DNA from 3 places in the Trichocoleus desertorum AS-A10 genome. Region 2 is predicted to be linked to each of the others. Evidence: predicted binding sites of a transcription regulator. Region 2 holds the regulator's gene; each other region holds the start of a gene.
What was found. The regulator NtcA, encoded in region 2, controls nitrogen genes in cyanobacteria. The targets are predictions, from matches to a motif close to TTTGTANNNNNNNNTACAAA.

Region 1: NDA01_RS03930 (P-II family nitrogen regulator) is a predicted target of NtcA. The motif match lies at 2,123-2,142, and genes of this name have one in related genera.
Region 3: NDA01_RS06440 (acetamidase/formamidase family protein) is a predicted target of NtcA. The motif match lies at 1,905-1,924, and genes of this name have one in related genera.

The regions. Positions count from the first base shown of each region.
Region 1 covers NZ_JAMPKN010000002.1:20,745-24,023, reverse strand. The annotation lists gene NDA01_RS03940 (phosphoglucomutase/phosphomannomutase family protein) at 1-941, shown strand, start outside; gene rdgB (RdgB/HAM1 family non-canonical purine NTP pyrophosphatase) at 1,010-1,588, shown strand; gene NDA01_RS03930 (P-II family nitrogen regulator) at 1,710-2,048, opposite strand; gene NDA01_RS03925 (hypothetical protein) at 2,295-2,879, opposite strand; gene queF (preQ(1) synthase) at 3,058-3,279, shown strand, end outside.
Region 2 covers NZ_JAMPKN010000001.1:372,145-375,423, reverse strand. The annotation lists gene fabI (enoyl-ACP reductase FabI) at 99-914, opposite strand; gene ntcA (global nitrogen regulator NtcA) at 1,265-1,930, shown strand; gene NDA01_RS01670 (DUF3084 family protein) at 2,193-3,279, shown strand, end outside.
Region 3 covers NZ_JAMPKN010000002.1:584,322-587,600, forward strand. The annotation lists gene NDA01_RS06435 (PAS domain-containing protein) at 1-350, opposite strand, end outside; gene NDA01_RS06440 (acetamidase/formamidase family protein) at 632-1,846, opposite strand; gene NDA01_RS06445 (hypothetical protein) at 2,104-2,814, shown strand; gene NDA01_RS06450 (SagB/ThcOx family dehydrogenase) at 2,840-3,279, opposite strand, start outside.

The DNA of each region.
Region 1 (3,279 bases), on a different contig from region 2:
TTCGCCAAAAAGTCGATATTGCTCTGATTCAAAATGCGATCGCCCAAGGCAACCTAACTGTTTTTGCGGACGTGATGCATGGAGCCGCAGCGGGTGGCTTGGCCCAGATTTTAGGCATGCCGATTCACGAACTCAACAGCGATCGCGATCCACTCTTTGAAGGCGGCGCACCCGAACCATTACCTCGCTACCTCGACAAGCTTTTTCAACAAATCAAAACCCACCGAGCTGCTAATTCCAATCTGGCGGTTGGATTGGTTTTTGATGGAGATAGCGATCGCATTGCTGCGGTTGATGGCCAAGGCAACTTCCTTAGCTCTCAAGTGCTGATTCCGATTTTGATTGATCATCTGACTGCTCGTCGGGGCTTCAAAGGTGAAATCGTCAAAACAGTCAGCGGCTCCGACCTCATCCCCAAAGTAGCGGCTCTGTACAACCTACCTGTATTTGAAACAGCGGTGGGCTACAAATACATTGCCGACCGCATGATGGAAGCACAAGTGTTGCTGGGCGGCGAAGAATCGGGTGGTATCGGCTATGGACATCACATCCCCGAACGAGATGCCCTCCTCTCTGCTCTGTACGTTCTAGAGGCGATCGCTCAGTCTGGGTTGGATTTGGCAGATTTTTACCGCCAGTTACAGGAAAAAACTAACTTCATCTCTGCTTACGATCGCATTGATCTGCCCTTGGCGAGTATGGCTGTGCGATCACAGTTGCTAGAGCAGCTACAAAATCATCCCTTGACTGAAATTGCCGGACAAGCCGTGATTGATTGCAATACTGCCGACGGCTACAAATTTCGCTTACCTGATCAGCGGTGGCTCATGATTCGCTTTAGCGGCACCGAACCTGTGCTCCGCCTCTACTGCGAAGCCGCAACCCTCACCCAAGTTCATGAAACTCTTGCTTGGGCTAAGAACTGGGCCAACTCCTTTTAATGACCTAACCCCCAACCCCTTCCCTATTAGGGAAGGGGAGAATTGTTGTTTCTGCCTGACTTATTATCATGAGACCCCTGATTGTTGCTACTGGCAATCCTGGCAAGCTGCGGGAAATGCAAGAATATCTGGCTGGTTCCAATTGGGATTTGCAGCTTAAACCAGCCGAACTCGACGTGGAAGAAACTGGGGACACCTTTCTCGCCAACGCTTCTCTGAAAGCAGCGCAAATTGCTCAAGCTACGGGAGAATGGGCGATCGCGGATGACTCCGGTTTAGAAGTAGAAGCTCTAGAAGGTGCACCCGGCGTTTACTCCGCCCGCTATGGCAAAACCGACTCAGAGCGAATAGAGCGGTTGCTGATTGAACTCGGCAGTGAACTCAATCGCCAAGCTCAGTTTGTCTGTGTCGTCGTCGTCGCCCGCCCAGATGGTTCGATCGCCCTGCAATCAGAAGGACTTTGTCGGGGAGAAATTCTGCATGCCCCTCGTGGTACGGGTGGATTTGGCTATGATCCGGTGTTCTACGTGCCAGAAAAGCACCTCACCTTTGCGCAAATGACCCCAGAGGTGAAGCGATCGCTGAGCCATCGCGGTCAAGCCATCGCAGCTTTAATTCCACAACTGCGATCGCTGAAAGCAGACTGAGTTGCCAAGAGCGATAGGCTGTTTCCAAGTGTTAGAGAAGAGGAAGAGACAAAAATAAGGCTCACCTCAGTAGGTGAACCTTAAACTTTAATGCCCTGAGGAAGCCGATTGCCAGCCCTGCTCAGATTGCTTCGAGGTTCTTTTCCCCAGTCCGAATGCGGATGATTTGTTCCACTGGCGAAATAAAGATTTTGCCGTCCCCAATTTCACCCGTCCGAGCAGCGGTGATGATCTTCTCGACCACCATGTCAACCTGGTCGTCCTCAATCACAATTTCCACTTTGAGCTTTTGCAAAAACTCAACCGTGTACTCGGAACCGCGATAGCGCTCAGTTTGCCCCTTCTGGCGTCCAAAGCCTCGGACTTCAGAGACAGTCATGCCAACAATGCCAGCATTCACTAAAGCAATTTTGACTTCGTCCAGCTTAAAGGGCCGAATAATAGCTTCAACTTTTTTCAAGTGCTTAACTCCTCAGACCGTTTTTCTACCAATTAACCAGCATGACACTTTCTATCACCGCTCAAACCCAGACTTTTGTAGCAAAAAATACATTTCTTTGAGCGGGCAATCGCAGTACTTGGCTGTACTTTATAAGACTTGACGTGGTCAACAAATTTTATCGTCTAACTAGAGAATTAGTCAGACCTATTTATCACTGAGGCGAATTGAATCGGCTGCAATACATAGCTGCCTACCACCATCTATTTAACGGCTAGGTAAAAAAGGACGCACAATCAAGAAGCCTGCCCCAAATGCTGAGACAACAATCAGAAAGATGACTGCTGCTAACCAAAAACCACCTAACTCAGGTGATTGCTCTCCTTGGGGACTGCGACGAGGCCGTGTTTCTGCTTGCTCAGTAAATAGCTTTTCTGAAACCACCGTCGGTTCGGCTGGCTCTGGCCGAGGATTAAAACTCCGGGGCATGGATCGAGCAGGTTCAGGGGTGAAATAACTCGGCTCAACCACAATATCGGGTCTTGCATACGCTACTTCAGCCACAACACTGCGGCTGAGAGGTTGCTGGGAACCCGCTACCTTTTGTAACTGCAAAGCGGACTGAACAACTTTGTCAACTTCTGTCCGTAGTTGTTGATTTTGCTTAGCTAAATTTTGATTCTGATTGTTGAGGGAATCGAGCATGGCGCGGGTGGCTTGCAGCTCGGCAGCCAACTCGCGGTATACCGAAATAGGCACCGAGGGAGCATAACCATTAGCTGTAGCTTGCCCAGTGTAACTAGAGGCCGTAACGTTGCGCATTGGTGGCTTAGTATTGAGATGGGATGTCATAGGGTTGAGCTGAAATCCTACAGGGCAGCATCGGTCAATTAGTCGATTGATCTATGCCCCAGAATAGATGAAATTAGAGCAATCTAACAGCGATTCGTCAAGGAATTCGCTACAAATCTGCAAATTCAGCCCGCAAACTCAGATCCATCCATTCGTCAACGTTTGTCTTTGCATGACTATGAATCACTCTCCAGCCTCTCCAAATATGGTATTTGAGCCTGATGCGATCGCTGAATCTGTGTCTCAGGTGAAGTACGGAGAACGGCAAATCGCTGAAGGACAACTGATCACTTTTCCCAATCCTCGGCTGGGACGACGTTATGATGTCAGCATCACCTTGCCAGAATTTACCTGCAAGTGTCCGTTTTCGGGATATCCTGATTTCGCTACGATTCACATT
Region 2 (3,279 bases):
AATAGTGGGAAGTAAAAACTGAGAAGTAGAAACAGGAAGTAAGAAACTTTGAGCCTGCACAGGCAGGCCAAACGGTTGTAGTCACTGAATGGCAACCACTACATCCCCATGATCTCATAGCCAGAATCAACATAGAGGATTTGCCCTGTCATACCGCTGGACAAATCACTGCATAGGAACGCCGCTGTATTGCCAACTTCTAGTTGAGTCACAGTGCGCCGCAGGGGTGCCACTTCTTCCACATGATGAATCATGTCCAGAATTCCCCCAACCGCAGAGGAGGCGAGAGTTCTAATTGGGCCCGCAGAAATGCCATTGACTCGAATATTGTGGGGGCCTAGTTCTGCCGCCAAGTATTTAACGCTCATTTCTAAGCCCGCTTTGGCAATGCCCATAACGTTATAGTTGGGCACCACACGCACCCCGCCCAAATAAGTCAGAGTGACAATGCTGCCGCCTTCTGTCATCAGGGGTTTAGCGGCACCACTGAGCTGAATTAAGGAATAAGTGCTGATGTCTAAGGCTGTGGTAAATCCTGGCCGCGAGGTGTTGCTAAAGTGGCCAGATAAGTCATCTTTGTTGGCAAAGGCCAGACAGTGAACCAAGATATCTAGCTTGCCCCACTTCTCCTTCACAGTCTCAAAGGTGGACTGAATCTGAGCATCATCTTGCACATTGCAAGGCACAAACAAGCTGGGTTGTAGCGGTTCAACCAATTCTGCTACTTTTTTTTCCATCTTGCCCCGCTCATCGGGCAGATAGGTAATCCCTAGGTTGGCACCCGCTTTATGGAGTTGTTGGGCAATTCCCCAAGCAATTGAGCGATTGTTAGCAATGCCTGTGACTAAGGCATTTTTTCCGGTCAGATCCAGCATGGCAATCTCTTCGTTAAGGGCAATTACGAGAATACTCAAAGATGGGGGCTTAAAGATATTGACATCGACTGTTGCTGGTAGGGTGATACGCTGCCTTGAGTCCTATCACGAGATATCTGTCTTTAGGGGGAGTAAGATAGGGTCTAAATAGGCCGCTGACAGCCAAGATCCGTTCGTTTGTGGTCCTCGAAACAGCAGTTAAATTCTTCAGCCATTGGCGATCGCTGGCAGATTGTGTATCAAATAGAACAAAAAATGACTCTAGAGTAAGTTTAAGTGTTCTAAAGTCATCAATTGCTTACAGTTGGCTCACCTTCGTAAGGTTCATCTCCAGACGAGCGGCCCATGAAGGTTGGAGAAGGGCATCGAAAAGGTAAAAGGATATGGTAATGACGCAGGATAGGCCGTTAGCATCTGTGTTTCGTCAACTGGGAGGCGGAGCATTTCCTCCCGTGATCGAAACGTTTGATCGAGGCAAGACGATTTTCTTCCCCGGTGATCCAGCGGAGCGTGTCTACTTTTTGGTCCGAGGTGCGGTCAAACTGTCTCGCGTTTATGAAGCGGGCGAAGAAATCACCGTAGCTTTGCTGCGAGAAAATAGTGTTTTTGGGGTTCTCTCGCTGATTACGGGCAATCGTTCCGATCGCTTTTATCACGCAGTTGCTTTTACTCCGGCGGAATTACTGTCGGTGCCCATTGAACAAGTGGAAAAAGCTCTCAAGGATAACCCAGAGCTGTCGATGCTGATGTTGCAAGGGTTGTCTTCGCGCATCTTGCAAACTGAGATGATGATCGAAACCTTAGCCCACCGGGATATGGGATCACGCTTGGTCAGCTTCTTGCTCATCCTCTGTCGTGACTTCGGCGTTCCTGGCCCTGACGGGATCACAATTGACTTGAAATTGTCGCATCAGGCGATCGCAGAAGCGATTGGTTCCACCCGCGTCACAGTCACGCGCCTACTTGGAGATCTGCGACAGGAGAAGATGATTTCCATCCATAAGAAAAAAATTACGGTTCATAATCCCGTCGCTCTCAGTCAACAGTTCAGTTGATCTGCTATGGTTAACCTCTAGTAATAACAAGCGCTTACAGCGACTTGAATACAGCTCTCTGGCCGAGGAAGGTGCTTCATGGCACTCCTGCGAGGAAACAAAGAGAGCCGTGATGCTCTCCTGACGCTGAGGCAAGGCAGCAACTTTTGCTATCTGGGTCTGCTTGTTGTCGTCCTACAGGTGTGATGGCACACAAAACTTCCAGGGCATGAGATAGGCTGTATCTGAGTTGGGTGTGAGCCAAATGGCTTCCTGAGGGTAGATGACCAGCGGGTACATCTTAATTGTGGCAATCTTGGTGTTGGGGGGTGTGATCGCAACGGTGGGCGATCGCATCGGTACGCGCGTAGGCAAGGCTCGCCTCAGCTTGTTTAACTTGCGTCCCCGCAAAACCGCAGTCTTGGTGACGATTGTCACGGGTGGCATCATTTCCGCTTCTACACTCGCCATTTTGTTTGCTGTGAGTGATCAACTCCGGACTGGCGTTTTTGAATTGGGCAAAATTCAGAAAAACCTCTCTAGAGCGCGAGAAGATTTAGCAAAGACGAGAGTTCAAAAAAATCAAGTTGAGCAAGAGCTGACCCAAGCCCGCGCCGAGCAAGTTTCGGCTCAACAACGGCTGGATCGAATTAATTTGTTTCTTAAGGCCGCGATCGCCAAGCAAGCGACGACAGAAGCACAGCTAAATCGTACCCAAACCCAGCTAGGCCGAGTCGAGACTGAAAGAGCCCGCACCGAAGCTCAGCTCGATCAAACTCAGAGCCAACTGAGCCGCGCGGAAGCAGAAAAGGATCGGATTGAAGATGCCAAAGACCGCACCGAAGCAGAACTAAACCGAACTCAAACGCAACTAAGCACTGTTTCTCAGCAAGCAACGGGACTCCGCTCCGAGATCGACCGACTGGATAACGAGCGCCAAAACTTGATTAAAGAAACTAAAGATTTAGAGGTTCAACAGGCCAATCTAGAGAAAGCTGTCCAAACCTTGCAGCGGTACTACCAGTACTATCAAGCGCAGTATGAAACCCTACGCCAAGGCAACGTCGCTCTCTTCCGAGGACAAGTGTTGTCAGCAGGCGTCGTGCGGATCGTTTCTCCCACGGGCGCTCAGCAAGCAGTAGACCAATTACTGCGAGAAGCAAATCGTAACGCTATCAAGTTGACCCGTCCTGGTGCTGGTCAAGTCAGCGAACAGATTATTCAAATCACCAGACCGGAAGTAGAACAACTGGTTGACCAAATTGAAGATGGTCGCGATTACGTCATTAGAATTCTCTCAGCGGGTAACTATGTCCTAGGAGAAAAGAGCGTTCAGGTGGTGGCGAGCGCTACGTTCAACCAAGTGGCAT
Region 3 (3,279 bases), on a different contig from region 2:
GCCCGTACTGCTTCTTCTCGGAGCACACGAATGCGATCTGAGATGTCGCGGCTGAATAGGATTAACCCCTGTTCAGTGGGGACAGCCCGCACTTCGTGCCACGCATACAACCCTGGAAGAAACAACTCAAATTTGACAGCAATAGAACCTGTGATGGCGCGTCTTAGTTCTGCTTCTGCTGGTGTATTGAGCAGTTCGGGAAAAACCTCCCATAGAGAGCGACCCAACAACTCGGCTCGTTTACGTCGCAGCAGAAGTTCCGCACTATAGTTAACGCAGGTATAGTTCCAGTCTTTATCTAGTTCGGTAACTGCATCAGACGTATATTCCAATACTGTCTCAAGATCCAAATTATTCCTCCGTTCCAGGCCAGTCGTATATCAGTAGCATTTGTTAGAAGATGCCCTTCATACATCTAGCGATAGCCTGATCTAAAGTCGCCCGGCTTTTCAGAGATAGTTCTGGAGGCTGAAGTTCGGGTAGTTGAAGTGAGACTCTTAGGTATCAGTCAAAATAAATCTGCTTTGAATATCCAAAGTGACTGGGCTGGGATATTCAAAACAGATTTAATGTTTGCTGTTAGTTGTTTGCTCCTATTTAGGCCCTGGAGCGTGGGGTGCGACTCTGCGGGTTATTTAATTCGATTCACCTTGATCAGATCTTTCATGATCACTCCATGAATTCCCTTGACGATATCCACAACTTGAGTGACCTCAAAATCTACTGCGGCACTACTCAGTTGTAGAGCTTCTTGCCCATTGAGGGGTGTAACTTCTGTGATAAAAGTCAGGCTTTTACGCACTGCATCCTTCATCGCCTCATCCAAATCTTGATTCAGCCCAATCGGAACAAAGGCGATCGGAGTTTCTAGGAACGGTGCGGTAAATGTTTTTTTAGCTGCAAGATCTTTGCGCAGGGTAATCCGAAATGTTGGCTTTAGAGAACACTCGATCGCGGTTAAAGCGACCTCTCCATCTCCTTGAGCACAGTGAGGATCGCCAGTATACATAAGGGCACCAGGAACTTGCACAGGGAGATATAGCGTAGTTCCCGCCGTGATTAAATTCAGGTCAATATTTCCCCCATAACGGCCTGGAGGCACAGAGTTTACGGTTTCAGCATCATTTTCAGGCGCAACACCAATCAGCCCCATGAATGGTTTTAAGGGAATCTCATAGGAAGGCGAACCAGGCGTGTCAGGTTTCAGGATTCCTAATCCAGTAATTCCGTCTCGCTTGAAGTTGGCGTACTGGAGCGGAGAAGCAGTCTGTCCTTTGCGCGTTCTCAGAATCGCCTGAACAGCTTGAGGATCAGTCACGATTTTGATGTATTTGCTATCAGCGACCTTGTCCCCGACAGGATATTCTCCTGGTAGTGCACCTTTACCCTTACGGCTACTCACAAACCCATAGGAGGCACGGTGCTCAATCTTGAGAGTTTCAATTTGCAAGACATCTCCGGGCATGGCTCCTTCGACGTAAATAGGCCCAGTCACGACATGAGGCCCTTTGCCATCATGAGGGACGTTCGCTCGGATAGTTAGTTGATCTTGCAGGATCTCTTTTTCGGGCACTCCTTTCTGAGTCAAAAACTCGATCGCTCCAGCGGCAGTACCATCCCGGGACTGGTCTTCTAAAATGCCTTCGTGAGAGACGGTCTCAATCGTTACAGTGTCTCTGGATCGAATACGTAGAGCAGGCTTAGCCGTCTTGCCATACAAACGTCCCCAAATTACAGTTTCCGGGGTGGATTTAAGCAGATACTCTTTTGCCCAAGCGGGAGAGTTGGAACTCCAAATGCCTAGAACCAATCCAGCCAATAACCAGGTGTGGTTTTGCCTCACCATCCCGCTCACGCCTCACTTGACGACTTCAGCCGTACCATAGCTTCACTCATCCGTATTATTTGTACCCTTCACTACATTCCCTTGTTGAGAAATCAGCGAAATTGTCCTTGAATCAGGCAATTTTTAGCAAAAATCAGTGCGTTATTAGTTCGCGCCGTTGAGGGTAAAGCGCATAGAGACTGACACGAAATTGCTTTGATTTTTTAGCGCGTCGTTCATCAGCAGTTGTTTAGCATCAAGGGTTAGGAGAATCAGCAATGCCACTTCATCATCAAGGCTGGATGCTGCTATCAGTTCTCGCGACTGGGGTGGGACTAGCGATGCCCTCTAAAGCCGAGAACTTGGCTTACGTGAACTACTGGCTACTGGATGCTAAACCCACCGTAAAGACGTTGCACTTAAACCAGCAACCGATTCATGCCTCTTACTCTCTAGAGCAAATCATTCCATCCCAACGCATTCCTGCAGGAAAGTACGCCCTCTCTCTCAATTCCGTCTCGTCTCAGCCAGAGTCTCAGCCAAAACAGAGCTTCAATTTAGAAGCTGAGCAGTTTTATACCGTAGCTCTATTTCAGAAAGGCCAGGTACTCCAAGGGCTAGTGCTGAATGACAAGCTGAGTCGTCCTGAACCTACAGTGAGACTGGTGAATCTCATGCCTGAGCCTGTCCAAGTGACGATCAATCAAGCTCAGCCGAAAGGATTGGAGCTGCAATCGGGCGAGCAAAAGGATGTAGCGATCGCGCTCAATAGTCCCTCGAAAGTTGGTTTAGTGACAGTGCAAACAACTGCTAAATCTAATCCGAGTCACTCTGTAACCAAAACCTTTGGGGTTGGGCCTGACTATGCTTCTGTGGTCGTGATTAGCCCCCAAGCAGACTCACTCAGACTAACTCGTTGGCAGTACGATCGCTGTGCTGTCCGCATTGAAACTTACCAGTATGAAGACGCTTGTGGACATTCAGACTAGAGAAGACAAACAGACTCGCCAACAGCTAGCGGGGGCGACCCAGGGTGGTGATATAGAGCACGGCTTCATCTACCGGAATGCCTAACACTTCATTCACCTGATTATCAAAGAAGCCACCAATGCCGCTGACACCCAAACCCAGATGGATGCCAGCCAGGTTAAGCTTTTGCCCCAAGTGGCCCGCATCCATGTGAAGGTAGCGGTAGACGCGATCGCCATATTGAGCCACCGCAGTTTTCAGGTCCGCCGTATGAAACACCACTGCTGCGGCATCACGACCCAAATCTTGCCCCAAGCATAAGTAGTGCAGTTCTCGCCGGAAGTTTTTGAAGCGGATTTGTCGTAATTCCTGAGAGTGGGGGGCGTAGTAGTAGCAGCCTTCTTCTAAGCCAATCACACCAGAAACTGCAATAAAGGTCTGAATCGAGTTCAAAACAAAATAGTCTGGATACCCATCCAATTCCT